DNA from 2 places in the Delftia sp. SD018 genome. Region 1 is predicted to be linked to the other one. Evidence: riboswitches for the same ligand, from Rfam matches in the RefSeq annotation. Region 1 holds a riboswitch; the other holds the start of a gene.
The links. A riboswitch is a leader RNA that binds a small molecule or an ion and turns the genes downstream of it on or off. The one in region 1 is predicted to bind S-adenosylhomocysteine.
Positions count from the first base shown of each region.

Region 2: another riboswitch for S-adenosylhomocysteine. It lies ahead of metH (methionine synthase); the one in region 1 lies ahead of ahcY (adenosylhomocysteinase).

Region 1 covers NZ_JADDRN010000022.1:17,135-25,065, forward strand. The annotation lists gene INR38_RS20450 (septal ring lytic transglycosylase RlpA family protein) at 1-676, opposite strand, end outside; gene metF (methylenetetrahydrofolate reductase [NAD(P)H]) at 755-1,582, opposite strand; gene INR38_RS20460 (TlyA family RNA methyltransferase) at 1,605-2,792, opposite strand; gene ahcY (adenosylhomocysteinase) at 2,968-4,398, opposite strand; S-adenosyl-L-homocysteine riboswitch at 4,469-4,553, opposite strand; gene INR38_RS20470 (response regulator) at 4,561-5,304, opposite strand; gene INR38_RS20475 (sensor histidine kinase KdpD) at 5,331-7,931, opposite strand, start outside.
Region 2 covers NZ_JADDRN010000002.1:331,878-339,808, reverse strand. The annotation lists gene INR38_RS04550 (GntR family transcriptional regulator) at 1-82, shown strand, start outside; gene INR38_RS04545 (glycerophosphodiester phosphodiesterase family protein) at 254-1,597, shown strand; gene metH (methionine synthase) at 1,700-4,429, opposite strand; S-adenosyl-L-homocysteine riboswitch at 4,484-4,610, opposite strand; gene INR38_RS04535 (FadR/GntR family transcriptional regulator) at 4,888-5,679, shown strand; gene INR38_RS04530 (transporter substrate-binding domain-containing protein) at 5,676-6,482, shown strand; gene INR38_RS04525 (amino acid ABC transporter permease) at 6,514-7,233, shown strand; gene INR38_RS04520 (amino acid ABC transporter permease) at 7,230-7,883, shown strand; gene INR38_RS04515 (amino acid ABC transporter ATP-binding protein) at 7,870-7,931, shown strand, end outside.

The DNA.
Region 1 (7,931 bases):
ACTCTGCCTTCCTGGCCGTGACCAGGGTTTCGGGGCATTCTTCCTCGCCTTCGTCGAGCTGCCACAGTTCCACGGGCTTGATGCCCAGGCCGACCATGCCCAGCTCCTGCGCCGCAGCCTGGCTCAGGTCGATCACGCGGCCGGGCGCAAACGGCCCCCGGTCATTGATGCGCACCACCACCGTCCTGCCTGTCGCGGCGCTGCGCACGCAGACACGGCTGCCGAAGGCGAAGCTGCGGTGCGCAGCCGTCAGCTCTTCCTTGTCGAAACGTTCGCCGCTGGCCGTCAGCCGGCCATGCAGGCCCGGGCCATACCAGGAGGCCAGGCCTTGCTGGTCGCTGTCGCGCGAGGGAACGAGGGCGAAATCGGGATTGGAGGGAGTGTCGGAACTCTCTTCGGGCGAAGCCGGTTCGGAGGGCCTGGCATCCGCGGATCTGCTGGCAGGCGGCGTGGCCCGCGAGGCGCGGCTGCTGCGCTTGCCTGCTGAGGGAACGGCCGCAGGCGTATGGCCTTCAGCCATGGCCTCGGCACCTGCTGCACCAGCAGAACCTGCCATCAGGGCGCCGGACTCGGCATCGGTTTCGGCCACGGGAGCCGGTGCGCAGCCAGCCAGGGTGGCGGTGATGGCACACATGGCCAGCCAGCGCCAATGCAGGCGTCGAAAATTACGATCCATGGGCAAAAACCTCCAGGGAACGCCTGACCGTTCCCAAGTTCTAGAGGGCCGCCCGGGGCCGGCGCAGTGGCTGCGCGCTCAAAGGCCCAATCGATCGCAGATTTCCAGCGTGGCGACGCTCTGGTTCATCGTATAGAAGTGCAGCCCGGGAGCGCCCTGGCTGCGCAACTGCTCGCATAGACGGGACACGACATCGAGGCCGAAGGCGCGAATGGACGCCGTGTCATCTCCGTAAGCCTGCAGACGCAGGCGGATCCAGCGCGGGATCTCGGCGCCGCAGGCGTCCGAGAAGCGCATCAGCTGCGTAGAGCTGGTGATGGGCATGATGCCGGGAACAACCGGTGCATCAAGCCCCATGCCGCGCGCCGCATCAACGAAACGGCAGTAGGCGTCGGCATTGTAGAAATATTGGGTGATCGCGGAATCCGCGCCAGCGCGCACTTTAGCCGCAAACGCTTCCAGATCGGAATGTGGGGATTTCGCCTGCGGGTGGACCTCGGGGTAGGCTGCCACCTCGATGTGGAACCAGTCGCCGAACTCGCGGCGGATGAATTCCACGAGGTCGCTGGCGTACTGGAATTCACCGCCCAGGCCGTAGCCGCTGGGCAGGTCGCCGCGCAGCGCAACGATGCGGCGCACGCCCATGGCCTTGAGCTCCTGCAGCTCGGCACGCACCTTGTCGTGCGTGGCGCCCACGCAGGAGAAATGCGATGCCGCGCTGACGCCTTCGCTCTGGATGTCACGCACCATGTTGAAGGTGCCGGCCTGCGTGGAGCCGCCCGCGCCATAGGTGACGGAGCAGAACTGGGGCTTGCGCGCATAGAGGTTCTTGCGCACCTGCACATGCTTGGCCGCCCCTTCGGGCGTCTTGGTCGGGAAGAATTCGAAGCTGATCGGAAAGCTCATGTAAGACTCACTGCTCAGTGTTTCATTCGTTGCGTTTGCGCAGCTTGGCGCGGCCCGGTCCGGGCACGCCGAACTCGGTGCTGGTGTCGATCACACGCTCGTTGCGCTGCTCGCGCAGCACGGTGCGGGACACGCGCTTAGGCGCGGCTTTCACGGCCGAACGGGGCTCGTCGTCGTCCTGCGTTTCAGGCTGTGCAGGCTCCTTCACCACGGCCGCCTGCTGGGCATGCACGAAGAATTCGCGGTTGCCGTCACCGCCTTCGATGGCCGACTCCATCCAGCCCTTGACCTCCAGGCCCAGCTCGCCCAGGCAGGTGCGGATGCGCTGCTCCACCTCGGTGAACAGGGCCGCATCGCGCACGATGCCGCCCTTGCCGACCTGGCCCGGCTGCAGTTCGAACTGCGGCTTGACCAGCATCAGCAGCTGGCCGTGCGGCTTGAGCAGGCGCGTGACGGCCGGCAGCACCAGGGTCAGCGAGATGAAGGACAGATCGCCCGTGACGAAGTCGAACTGCGGCGTGATGTCCACGTCGGCAAACTCGGCGCGGCGGCGGCGTTGCGTGGCCACCGTGCCTTCTTCCCGGGCCTTGCCCTTGGCCGCGCGCTCGGCCTTGAAGGCCTCGATCTCTTTTTCCTTGGCGTCGTCGCTGTCGTCGTAGTCTTCATCGACCAGACCGCCGTTGCGCATCCAGGCATAGGGCGCCACGGGCTGGGTGTCGTTGTCGTCGGGATCTTCTTCCCAGCGTTCGGACAGCACTTCCTCGCAGGACTCCTGCAGGCCCTCGGCCGTCACCGCGCGGGCATTGACACCCTCGACGCAGATCACACGCACATCCGAGCGCAGCCGGTCGTGCAGCTGGCCATGGCCCACATCCACGCCGATGACCTGGGCGGCGCCCGCCTGCAGCAGGCAGTCGGTGAAACCGCCCGTGCTCTGGCCCACGTCCAGGCAGCGCAGGCCCTGCACCGACAGCTTGGTGGCCGCCAGCGCGCCTTCCAGCTTCAGCCCGCCGCGCGAGATGAACCGGGCCTCGGCCCCGTCCAGCAGCTGCAGCTCGGCACCCGCAGGAATCTCGTCACCGTTCTTGGCAACCTTCTTCCAAGGCGTCAGCGGCGTCATGCGCCATTGCACGCCGCCTGCAATCAGCCGCTGCGCCTGCGAGCGCGTGGCCGCATGGCCGGCTTCCACCAAAAATACATCTGCGCGCATAGCGTCGTTCCCAGGAAATCTCTAAACCAATGACGCCAAGCGGCGCCGCACCCCACAACTGGCAGGGCCCAACTCAGGGACACCGAGCAAGGGCCGCCCCGCCGCGAGGGTGTCGTCCCCCTCCCTTGCGAAGCAAGTAGAGAGGGGGAAGCGGCGCAAGCCGCTCAGGGGGTGCTTAGTAGCGATAAGTTTCGGGCTTGTAGGGGCCCTGCTTGCTCACGCCGATATAGGCAGCCTGGCCGTCCGTCAGTTCGGTCAGCATGGCGCCGACCTTCTTCAGGTGCAGGCGGGCGACCTTCTCGTCCAGGATCTTGGGCAGCACGTAGACCTTGCCGACCTCGTAGGCATCGGGCTTGGTGAACAGCTCGATCTGGGCGATGGTCTGGTTGGCGAACGAGGCGCTCATCACGAAGCTGGGGTGGCCGGTGGCGCAACCCAGGTTCACCAGGCGGCCCTTGGCCAGCAGGATGATCTTCTTGCCGTCAGGGAAGGTGATGTGGTCCACCTGGGGCTTGATTTCTTCCCACTGGTACTGCTCGATGGAGGCGACGTCGATCTCGTTGTCGAAGTGGCCGATGTTGCAGACGATGGCTTCGTTCTTCATGGCCACCATGTGCTCGTGGCGGATGATGTCGCGGTTGCCGGTGGTTGTCACGAAGATGTCGGCCTTGTCTGCCGCCCATTCCATGGTCACGACCTTGTAGCCCTCCATGGCCGCCTGCAGGGCGTTGATGGGATCGATCTCGGTGACCCAGACCTGGGCCGACAGCGCGCGCAGCGCCTGGGCGCAACCCTTGCCCACGTCGCCGTAGCCGGCCACCACGGCAACCTTGCCGGCGATCATCACGTCGGTGGCGCGCTTGATGCCGTCCACCAGCGATTCGCGGCAGCCGTAGAGGTTGTCGAACTTGCTCTTGGTGACGGAGTCGTTGACGTTGATGGCACGGAACTTCAGCGTGCCCTTGGCCGACATCTCGTTGAGGCGGTGCACGCCGGTCGTGGTCTCTTCAGTCACGCCGATGATGTGGGCGCTCTTGCGCGTGTACCAGGTGGGGTCCTGGGCCAGCTTGGCGCGGATGGCGGCGAAGGCGATCTTCTCTTCTTCGGAGGCGGGGTTGTCCAGCACGGACAGGTCCTTTTCGGCGCGCATGCCCAGGTGCAGCAGCATGGTGGCGTCGCCGCCGTCGTCCAGGATCATGTTCGGGCCTTCGCCTTCGGTGCCGGCAGCGCCGAATTCAAAGATGCGGTGGGTGTAGTCCCAGTAGTCGGCCAGCGATTCGCCCTTGATGGCGAACACGGGCGTGCCGGTTTCAGCGATGGCGGCAGCAGCGTGGTCCTGCGTCGAGAAGATGTTGCACGACGCCCAGCGCACTTCGGCGCCCAGGGCCTTGAGCGTCTCGATCAGCACGGCCGTCTGGATGGTCATGTGCAGCGAGCCGGTGATGCGCGCGCCCTTGAGGGGCTGGGCAGCGGCGAATTCCTCGCGCGTGGCCATCAGGCCGGGCATTTCGGTTTCGGCGATCAGGATTTCCTTGCGGCCCCAGGCAGCGAGGGAAATGTCAGCGATGGCCGTGTCGGCGGAAACGGGACGAACAGCAGCGTTCATGGTTTTCTCCAAAAGATGAATGAAAAACCACGTTCTGCGGGAGACGAAAAAAAGCTCACCGCACAGAAAGCGTGGGCGAGCGTCGTTGCAGGTATGACTCCGAGCCTCGCGACCACGCCTGATGTGTGGGGGCCGCTGCAACGCTCCTCGGAGAGGCGCTGATTATACCGATCCCGTGGATGCCTCACCGCCCAGCCCCACAAGCCGGTAGCCCACCTGCAGTTCGGTCACCAGGTGGCGCGGCTGGGCCGGCTCGCCCTCGATCTTCTGGCGCAGATTGGCCATGTGCACGCGCAGGTAGTGGGCGCGGCTCAGGTACTCGGGGCCCCAGACCTGCAGCAGCAGCTGGCGGTGGGTCATCACACGGCCCTGGGCGGCGATCAGCGCCGCCAGCAGGCGGAATTCGATGGGCGTGAGGTGCACCGGCTGCCCCGCGCGCCGCACCTCATGCGTGGCCAGGTCCACCTGCACCGGGCCGAAGTGCACCTTGCTGGACGCGGCGGTGCCGCCCGCCCCACCGGCGGCGCCCAGCTGCTGGCGGCGGCGCAGCATCACGCGCAGCCGGGCCAGCAGCTCGGGCACGCCGAAGGGCTTGACCAGGTAGTCGTCGGCGCCGGCATCCAATGCGGCCACCTTCTCGTCCTCACGCTCGCGCGCGGAGAGCACGAGCACGGGCACGGAGGACCACCCGCGCAGCTCGGTCAGGACCTGCTTGCCATCGGCGTCCGGCAGGCCCAGGTCGAGGATGACCAGGTCCGGCTGGCGGCTCGCCGCCTCTATCAGGCCGCGGCGCGCGCTGTCGGCCTCGAAGACCTGCCAGCCTTCGTCTTCCAGCACCAGGCGCACGAAGCGGCGGATGCCGGGGTCGTCCTCGATCATCAGGATGCGGTTGGCGGGCGTGCTCATGGGGTGCTTTCGTGCATGGCGGGACTCTAATCCAGCGCAGGCTGCTCGGGCACGGGAAAGCGCAGCGTGAAGATGGTGCCCGGGCCGGGCCGTGCGGCGGCAGCCTCGATGCGCCCGCCATGCGCCTCGACAATGCTGCGCACCAGCGCCAGGCCCAGGCCGATGCCCGAGACGGTGGACTCGGCCGTGCCGCGCGTGAAGGGTTCGAACAGCGTCTCCACCGGCAGGTGGGATGGCAGGCCCGGCCCGCCATCGCGCACGGACAGCAGCAGTTCGCCATCCTGCACACACGCACTGATGGCCAGCGGCGTGCCGGCCGGCGTGTACTTGGCGGCGTTGTCCAGCAGGTTGACCAGCACGCGCTCCATGAGCAGGGCATCGAGCTGCAGCAGCGGCAGGCTGGCGGGCACGTCGGTGCTCACGAGATGCTGGCCCAGGCGCGCGCGCATCTGGCGCAGCGCGCTGCCCACCACTTCGTCCAGCGGCAGCCATTCGCGCTGCAGGTGCACGCCGCCTTGCTGCAGGCGCGCCATGTCCAGCAGGTTCTCCACCAGGCGCTGCATGGCCTGCGCCTGGATGCGGACCTGCTCCAGCATGTCGGCCGCGCCGCCCGGCGGCACATGGCGCTGCGCGGCCTCGGCCGCGCCCAGGATGGTGGTCAACGGGGTGCGCAGGTCGTGCGAGACGGCCGACAGCAAGGTGTTGCGCATGCGCTCGCCCTCCATGGCGATCTGGGTCTGCTGGGCCACGGCCACGAAGTGCTGGCGCTCCAGCGCGAGCGCCACCTGGCTGGCACAGGCCTCCAGCAGACGCTGCTCCTCGGGCACCTCCAGGCGCTGCGGCGCGCGCAGCTGCAGCACCAGCACGCCGCGCATGCGCACGGGTGCGGCCAGCGGCACATAGCGGGCCGGTGCGGCCGGCAGCGTGTCCGTGCCCTGGCCGGCCTGCTGGCCATGGTCCATGGCCCAGCGCGCAATGCTGTCGTCCATGGGGCAGGGGCCGCCGCCCGCGGGCCGCAGGCGCTCTTCGGCATCGGGCAGCAACAGCCCGGCCTGGGCATCGAACACGCCCGAGACCGTGCGCAGCGCAATCTCCACCACCTGCTCCTGCGTGAGCGCACCCGACAGGTCGCGCGCCAGCCGTGCCAGGGCGCCTGCGCGGCGCTCGCGCTCGGCCGCCACGCGCGCCTCATGCCGCAGCCGCGCCATGAGCTGGCCGCAGACCAGGGCCACGCCCAGCATCAGCACGAAGGTGAACAGGTACTGCGTGTCGTTGACATGGAAGGAGCCGCGCGGCGGCACGAAGAAGTAGTCGAAGCACAGTACCGACAGCAGCGCGGCCCAGGCACCGGGGCCCCGCCCCCAGCGCAGCGAGGACAGCACGACGATGAGCAGGAACAGCATGACCACGTTGGCCGGGTCGAAGACGCGCAGCAGCTGCTCGGCCAGCGCCGTGGCGGCCAGGCAGGCCAGGGTGACGCCGGCATAGCCCTTCCACGGCAGCGGTGCGCGCCGCGGCAGCGCGGAAGTCGCGGCAGGAGCGGCCTCGGTCCGGGCCGCGCTGGAGCCGCCGGAGAGCACCAGCACATCGATATCGGGATGCAGGTGCGTGATGCGATCGGGCAGGCTGCGCGTCCACCAGCGCCAGGGCGACCAGGCCGGGCGTGGCGGCTGGGCCAGCACGAGGCGGCTGGCGTTGCGCTCGCGCGCGAAGGCGACCAGGGCCTCGGCCACATCGGCGCCCGGCAGCGTGGCCGTCTCGGCGCCCAGGCGCGCGGCCAGGGCCAGGGTCTTGAGCACGGCGGCCTGCACGCTGCGCGGGCGGTGCTGGCGCTGGGGGGCGTCCACGTAGACCACCATCCAGTCCGCATCGAGCCGTCGCGCCATGCGCGCGACCTGGCGCACCAGGGCGTCGTCGCCCGCGTGTCCTGCCACGGCCACCAGCAGGCGCTCACGCGCAGGCCAGACCGTGCCTATGGAGCGCTCGCGCCGGTAGTCGCGCATGTCCTCGTCCACGCGGTCGGCCGTGCGGCGCAGCGCCAGCTCGCGCAGCGCCAGCAGGTTGCCACGGCGAAAGAAATTGCGTGAGGCCCGCTCGGCCTGCTCCAGCATGTAGACCTTGCCGTCCTTCAACCGGCGCAGCAGCTCGTCGGGCGAGATGTCGACGACGATGACCTCGTCGGCATCGTCGAAGATCTGATCGGGCACGGTCTCGCGCACCGTGATGCCCACGATGCCGCCCACCACGTCGTTCAGGCTTTCCAGGTGCTGCACGTTGATCGTGGTCCAGACATCGATGCCTGCGTCCAGCAGCTCCTGCACGTCCTGCCAGCGCTTGGGATGGCGCGAACCCGGCGCATTGCTGTGCGCCAGTTCATCGAGCAGCAGCACGCGCGGCCGCCGCGCGAGCGCCGCATCCAGGTCGAACTCGCGCAGCGTCCGCCCCTGGTGCGGCAGCTCGCGCAGCGGCAGCTGCTCCAGGCCATGCAGTTGCTGTGCCGTTTCCTTGCGGCCATGGGTTTCCACGAGTCCCACCAGAACCTCGCGGCCCCCCTGGCGTTCGCGCTGGGCGGCGGCCAGCATGGCGTAGGTCTTGCCCACGCCTGCATTCGATCCGAAGTAGATGCG
Region 2 (7,931 bases), on a different contig from region 1:
CTCGCTGGAGATCCGCCCGAGCGAGGCGCCCGACGCCAGCGACCGCCTGCGCGCCACGCTGGCGCCCCTGTTCGGGGGATAACCCTGTGTCGGAGGGTCGGCAAATTTCCACCGACCGTCGCTAAAACGCCAATCTGGGTCCTACGGGACGCACTGTCATGGTGCCGACACGGCTGACTGCATACGCTGCTGAGTTGGCGCATTGCGCGCCGTTCATCAACCCACCACTGCTTCGGATATGACCCAACGTCCTATGTCCTTTTCCCGCACTCCCCTGCTCGCGTCCCTGTGCGCGGCTGCAGTCCTCACGGCCTGCGGCGGTGACGGCGGCTCGTTCTACCTCACGCTCGACGGAAAGCAGCCCCAGGTGATCGCCCACCGCGGCTTCTCGGGCAAGTTCCCGGAGCAGACGCGCATGGCCTACGAGGCCGCCGCCGATGCAGGCGCGGACATGCTCGAACTCGACATGCACATGACGAAGGACTGCCAGCTGGTCGCCCGCCACAACGCCTGGCTCAGCGACAGCACCAACGTGGCCGACGTGGCCAAGACCAATGCCGAAGTGGCACGCCGCCAGCGCACTGCGGCCGGCGTGCTGGTCAACGTGAAGTACCCCGCCGTGCCTGCCAACGGCCCCTCGCAATACCTGAGCGACCAGCTCGATGCCAACGATCCCAAGTCCGTGCTCAAGGCCCTGGTGGTCGATGGCGAGGACCACCGCAACGACTGGTCCATCAGCGACTTCACGCTGCAGGAGCTGCGCACCTGGCTGACCGGCACCATCCTGGACAACCGCAGCGAGCGCCCCACCGAGTGGAACGGCAAGCTGCCCCTGATCAGCGCCCAGGACGTGCTGGACATCGCCGCCGCCAAGGGCAAGGCCCTGGGCCGCACCATCCCCGTCTACGCCGAGACCAAGAACCCCTACTGGAACAACCAGCAGGCGATCGCCAACGGCTGCGGCGCGCCCGGCTCGCGCCCGTTTGAAGACGCGGTGATCAAGCTGCTGGACCAGAACAAGCTCAACGCCAAGGACTCGGCCATCTACATCCAGAGCTTCGACCCGGCCAGCCTCAAGTACCTGCGCCAGGCCGGCATGAAGGCCAAGGGCGTGCAGCTGATCGACGGCAACGACTTCAGCCTGCGCGACGGCTCCATGGTCTACATCACCAACGATGAGTGGACCTTCATCAGCGGCCGCCCCTACAGCTGGACCCTGGCCGGCGACGCCCGCACCTTCGCCGCCATGCTCACGCCCGCAGGCCTGGCCGACATCAAGACCTATGCAGACGGCATCGGCCCCTGGAAGCCCCAGGTCCTGGCCCACTCCGTCGTGCCCTACAAGGACGGCGCCGGCCTCAAGGACGTGAACACCGTCAAGGACACGGGCCTGATCCGCGACGCCCACAAGGCCGGCCTGATCGTGCACAGCTTCACCTTCCGCAACGAGCCAGGCCGCCTGGCCGGCCTGTACAAGGGCGACCCCGTGCAGGAATACCTGACCTACTACCGCCTGGGCATCGACGGCGTGTTCACCGACTTCACGGACACGGCCGTGGCGGCGCGCAAGGCGTACAACAAGGAAATCGGGCTCTGATCGAGCGCTGAATGCCGCTGCGGCGGCGTCCATAAAAAAGCCAGGGCATGCCCTGGCTTTTTTCTTGCAACGCGCGGCACCAGTCCGCGCGGACAAACGTTCTCACCCCAGATTCGGCGCCAGCAACCGGCGCAGTTCCTCGATGTCCATGCCCCGGCGCGCGGCCATGTCGGCGAGCTGGTCCTCGCCGATCTCGCCGACATTGAAGTAGACGGAGTCGGGGTGGCCGATGTAGAAGCCGCTGACGCTGGAGGCCGGGTTCATGGCCAGGCTTTCGGTCAGGGTCATGCCGATCTCGTCGGCCTTGAGCACGGCGAACAGGTCGGTCTTGGCGCTGTGGTCGGGGCAGGCCGGGTAGCCGGGCGCGGGGCGCACGCCCTTGTACTGTTCCTTGATCAGCGCTTCGTTGCTGAGGTCCTCGTCGGGCGCATAGCCCCACAGGTCCTTGCGCACGCGCTGGTGCAGGCATTCGGCGAAGGCCTCGGCCAGGCGGTCGGCCAGGGCCTTGAACATGATGCCGGAGTAGTCGTCCAGCGCGTCCTGGAACTCCTTGTCCTTCTTCTCGGCGCCGATGCCGGCCGTGACGGCGAACAGGCCCGCATAGTCCTGGATGCCCGATTCCTTGGTGGCCACGAAGTCGGACAGGCAGCGGCTGGGGCGCATCACGGGCTGGCCATCCGGGCCTTCCACCATCTGCTTTTCGGTCTGCTGGCGCATGCCGTACCAGGTCATCAGCACCTGGCTGCGGGACTCGTCGGCGTAGAACTCGATGTCATCGCCCACGCGGTTGGCAGGGAACAGGCCGATGGCGCCGTTGGCCTGCAGCCAGCGGCCTTCGATGATTTTCTTGAGCATGGCCTGGCCGTCGGCCAACACCTTGCGCGCCTCGACGCCGACGATCTCGTCGTCGAGGATGGCCGGATAGGGGCCGGCCAGGTCCCAGGTCTGGAAGAACGGGCCCCAGTCGATATATTCGGCGATCTCGGCCAGGTCGAAGTTGCGGAACACGCGCCGGCCCAGGGCGCGCGGCGCCACGGGGGCCTGGGAAAAGTCCACGGGCGTGGCGTTGGCGCGGGCCTTTGCCAGAGGCCACAGCGGTGTCTTCTTCTTGTTGGCGTGCTGGGTGCGGACCTTGTCGTAGTCGGCCTGGATCTCGGCCAGGTAGTTGCCCTTGTTCTCGCCCAGCAGGCTCTGGGCCACGCTGACGCTGCGCGAGGCATCGGGCACGTAGACCACGGGGCCTTCGTACTTGGGCGCGATCTTGACGGCGGTGTGCACGCGCGAGCAGGTGGCGCCGCCGATCAGCAGCGGAATCTTCTTGATGCGGAAGTAGTCGTCCTTGTGCATCTCGCCGGCGACGTATTGCATCTCTTCGAGGCTGGGCGTGATCAGGCCCGACAGGCCGATGATGTCCGCGCCCTCGGCCTTGGCCCGGGCCAGGATCTCATGGCAGGGCACCATCACGCCCATGTTGATGACCTCGAAGTTGTTGCACTGCAGGACCACGGTGACGATGTTCTTGCCGATGTCGTGCACGTCGCCCTTGACGGTGGCGATGACGATCTTGCCCTTGCTGGACACGTCCAGGCCCGCCGCTTCCTGCTGGCGCTTTTCCTCTTCGATGTAGGGCACGAGGTGGGCCACGGCCTGCTTCATCACGCGCGCCGACTTGACCACCTGGGGCAGGAACATCTTGCCGGCGCCGAACAGGTCGCCCACGATGTTCATGCCGTCCATGAGCGGGCCTTCGATCACGTGCAGCGGGCGGCCGCCGCCCTGCACCACGATCTGCTGGTAGGCCTCTTCGGTGTCGACGACGATGAAGTCGGTGATGCCGTGCACCAGGGCGTGCGACAGGCGCTCGCCCACGGTCTTCGGGTTCTCGGGCGTGCCGCGCCATTCGAGCTTCTTGCTGTCGTCCTTGGCGGCGCCCTTGGCCGCGTCGGCAATCTCCAGCAGGCGTTCGGCAGCGTCAGGGCGGCGGTTGAGCACCACGTCTTCCACGCGCTCGCGCAGCTGGGGCTCCAGGTCGTCATAGACGCCGACCATGCCGGCGTTGACGATGCCCATGTCCATGCCCGCCGAGATGGCGTGGTACAGGAAGACGGTGTGGATGGCCTCGCGCACGGGGTCGTTGCCGCGGAAGCTGAAGCTCACGTTGGAGACACCGCCCGAGACCTTGGCGCCGGGCAGGTTGCGCTTGATCCAGCGCACGGCCTCGATGAAGTCCACGGCGTAGTTGTCGTGTTCCTCGATGCCGGTGGCCACGGCGAAGATGTTGGGGTCGAAGACGATGTCCTCGGGCGGGAAGCCCACCTCGTCCACCAGGATGCGGTAGGCGCGCTCGCAGATCTCGATCTTGCGCTGGTAGGTGTCGGCCTGGCCCTTCTCGTCGAAGGCCATGACCACGGCGGCCGCGCCGTAGCGCCTGATCAGCCGGGCCTGGCGCTTGAATTCATCCAGGCCTTCCTTCATGGAGATGGAGTTGACGATGCCTTTGCCCTGCAGGCAACGCAGGCCGGCCTCGATGACTTCCCACTTGGAGCTGTCCACCATGACCGGCACCTTGGCGATGTCGGGCTCGGAGGCGATGAGGTTCAGGAAGCGCACCATGGCGGCCTTGCTGTCGAGCATGGCCTCGTCCATGTTCACGTCGATCACCTGGGCGCCGTTTTCCACCTGCTGGCGTGCCACGGACAGCGCTTCCTCGTACTGCTCGTTGAGGATCATGCGCGCAAAGGCCTTGGAGCCCGTGACGTTGGTGCGCTCGCCCACGTTGACGAACAGCGTGCCCTCGCCGATGGAGACAGGCTCCAGGCCCGACAGACGCATGGGAGGGGGAGTGAAAGAGGACGACATCAAGCTCACCTGCAAAAACGGCATGGCAACAGGTGAGCGTCGTTGGCACCGTGGGCGCGGTCCGGCCGGGAACCTGCACCTGGCCCAAGCCTGACGCGGCCCGCGATCCGGTGTACGGATGGGCGGGTGCCGCGCTGCAACGCTCCTCGGGCCAAAGCCCGGGATTCTACGGCGGCTGGCGGCGGCCTGCAGTGCGGGTTTTACGCCCGCATTCGGGGCAGGCCTGCACAAAGCCATGCGGCACTGCACCAAAGCGCGGCAGCGCGGGCCGCCGGCGCCGCCTTCGGGGCGGATTGTCGATACCCCATCGCCCCGGATTCTTTGCAGTGCCTGAGGACAACGCTCCTTTTTTTGCATCTGGCACGCAATTCGCTATCTGCTGGGTACGTGGTCTGACCAGTCAGGCCAAAACCCTCCACCCGCGCCAGCCCATGCAAAGCATTCCGATCTCGATGGCCCAGACGCTGCAGCAGCACATCCTGAGCGGCCACTATCCCGGCGGCAGCCAGCTGCCGCCGCAGCGCGAGCTGGCCCGGCAGCTGGGCATCAGCCGCGCTTCGCTGCGCGAGGCGCTGTCCATGCTGGAGGCCCTGGGCCTGGTCGAGATCCAGCCGGGCAAGGGCGTGCGCATCAACGGCCCGCACAGCGGCCGTGCACGCATGCACCGCGCCTATGCCACCCCGGCGCTGGGCACGCTGTCGCCGCGCCAGCTGATCGAGCTGCGCCTGGTGCTGGAGCCGGGCTGGGCCGCGCTGGCGGCCGTGCGCGCCGACGACAGCGGCCTGCGCCAGCTGCAATGGACCCAGTCCCAGCTGGCCCACGCCCTGGACCGCAGCGACCTGCTGGCCGCCGCCGACGCCGATCTGCAATTCCACCTGCTGCTGGCCCAGCTGTCGGGCAACCCGGGCCTGGTGGCCATGGCGCGCCAACTGGAGCTGGCCATCAGCCACAGCCTGCGCCTGCCGTTTGCCTGGAGCGGCGCCGACGACCAGCCCGTGCGCGAGCACGACGCCATCGTGCAGGCCGTCTGCGCGGGCGATGCGCCGGGTGCCGCGGGCGCCATGCGCGCCCACCTGCTGTCGGCCGCAAGGCGCAGCGGCATCGATCTCGACACACCGGACGACGCGACGGCGCCCGACGCAACAGCGCCCGATACATCTGCGCCCGACCCTGACCCGCTTTCCTTTCGCCTCACCCCACCTTCCGAAGGAGCTTTCGCATGACTTCCCCCCTGACACCCCGCCGCGCATTCATCCGCACCGCCCTGGCGGCCGCCACCCTGGCCGCTGCCGGCCTGGGCGGCGCAGCCCATGCCGACATGCTGGCCAACATCCAGAAGGCCGGCGTGCTGCGCGTGGCGATTCCGCAGGACTTCCCGCCCTTCGGCTCGCTGGGCACCGACCTGAAGCTGCAGGGCTATGACATCGACATGGCCGCCCTGGTGGCCCAGGAGCTGGGCGTGAAGGTGGAGCTGGTGCCCGTGACCAGCACCAACCGCATCCCCTTCCTGACCACGGGCAAGGCCGACATCGTCATCTCCAGCCTGGGCAAGAACGCCGAGCGCGCCAAGGTGATCGACTTCACCCAGGCCTATGCGCCCTTCCCCAAGAGCGTCTACGGCCCCAAGGACGTGAGCATCAAGGCCCCTGCCGACCTGGCCGGCAAAACCGTAGGCGTGACGCGCGGCTCCACCGAGGACCTGGCCCTCACGCAGGTGGCGCCGGCCTCGGCCACCATCAAGCGCTACGAGGACAACAACGCCACCGCGCAAAGCTATCTGACGGGCCAGGTGCAGCTGGTGACGCTGGGCAACATCGTGGCCAACGCCGTCAACGAGCGCACCAGGCTGCGCCAGCTGGACGTGAAGTTCGCGGTCGAGGACACGCCCTGCTACATCGGCGTGGCCAAGGGCGAGCCGGCGCTGCTGCAGAAGGTGGACGCCATCATCACCAAGCTCAAGGCCGACGGCCGCCTGACCAGCCTGTCCCAGCGCTGGATGAAGATGCCGCTGCCTGCCACCCTGTAACCGCTGCGCCCCTGCTCCCGGAAATCCTTCCATGGCCTATCAATTCGACTTCGGTGCCGTGTTCGACTACAGCGGCCTGCTGGCACAGGGCGCAGGCTTCACGCTGGCGCTGACGGCGGCGGGCGCCGTGCTGGGCGGCGCCATCGGCGTGGCCGGCGGCGTCAGCCGCGCCTGGCGCATTGCGCCGCTGCACTGGCTGTTCAAGGTGTACGTGGAGGGCATACGCAACACGCCCTTCCTGGTGCAGCTGATGTTCGTGTTCTTCGGCCTGCCTTCGCTGGGCGTGCAGATCAATGAATGGCAGGCCTGCCTGCTGACCACGGTGATCAACCTGGGCGCCTACATCACCGAGATCGTGCGCGCCGGCATCCAGGAGACGCCGCGCGGCCAGCTGGAAGCCGCTGGCGCGCTGGGCATGGGCCGCTGGGCGGTCTTCCGCCATGTGGTGCTGCGCCCTGCGCTGCAGCGGGTCTGGCCCTCGCTGAGCAGCCAGATCGTGATCGTGATGCTGGGCACCTCGGTGGTCTCGCAGATCGCCGCCCAGGACCTGACGTTTGCCGCCAACTTCATCCAGTCGCGCAACTTCCGCGCGTTCGAGACCTACCTGGTGGTGACGGCGGCGTACTTCGTGCTGGCCCTGGCGCTGCGGCAGTTGCTGGCCTGGATAGGCCAGCGCTTCGTGGTGGGCCGCCGCACGCCGCGTGCAGCCCGGCGCGCTGCACCTGCAACCACTGCCGGAGACGCCGCATGATTGCCGACATTCCCCTGCTGCCCATCCTGGCCAAGCTGGCCGAGGGCCTGCTGGCCACGCTGGCGCTGTCGCTGCTGGCCTTCGTGCTGGGCGGCGCCACCGGATTGCTGGTGCTGTTCGCCCGCGTGGGCCGCAGCCAGAACCTGCGCCGCCTGGCCAAGGCCTATATCCAGGCCTTCCAGAACACGCCGCTGCTGATGCAGATGTTCATCGTGTTCTTCGGCTCGTCCATGGCCGGCCTGGACATCTCGCCCTGGACGGCGGCCGCCATCGGCCTGACGCTGTACACCAGCGCCTACCTGGCCGAGGTCTGGCGCGGCTGCGTGGAGTCCATCCCCAGCGGCCAGTGGGAAGCCTCCTCCAGCCTGGCCATGGGCTACCTGCAGCAGATGCGCCATGTGGTGCTGCCGCAGGCGCTGCGCCTGTCGATAGCGCCCACGGTCGGCTTCTCGGTGCAGATCATCAAGGGCACGGCCGTGGCCTCGATCATCGGCTTCAGCGAGCTGACCAAGCTCGGCTCCATGCTGGCCAACGCCACCTTCCAGCCCTTCCTCATCTACGGCCTGGTCGCCGCAGGCTACTTCCTGCTGTGCTGGCCCCTGTCCCTCTACGCATCCCATCTGGAGAAGAAACTCTATGCCGCTCGTTGATGTGCGCGCCGTTCACAAGCATTACGGCAACAACCATGTGCTCAAGGG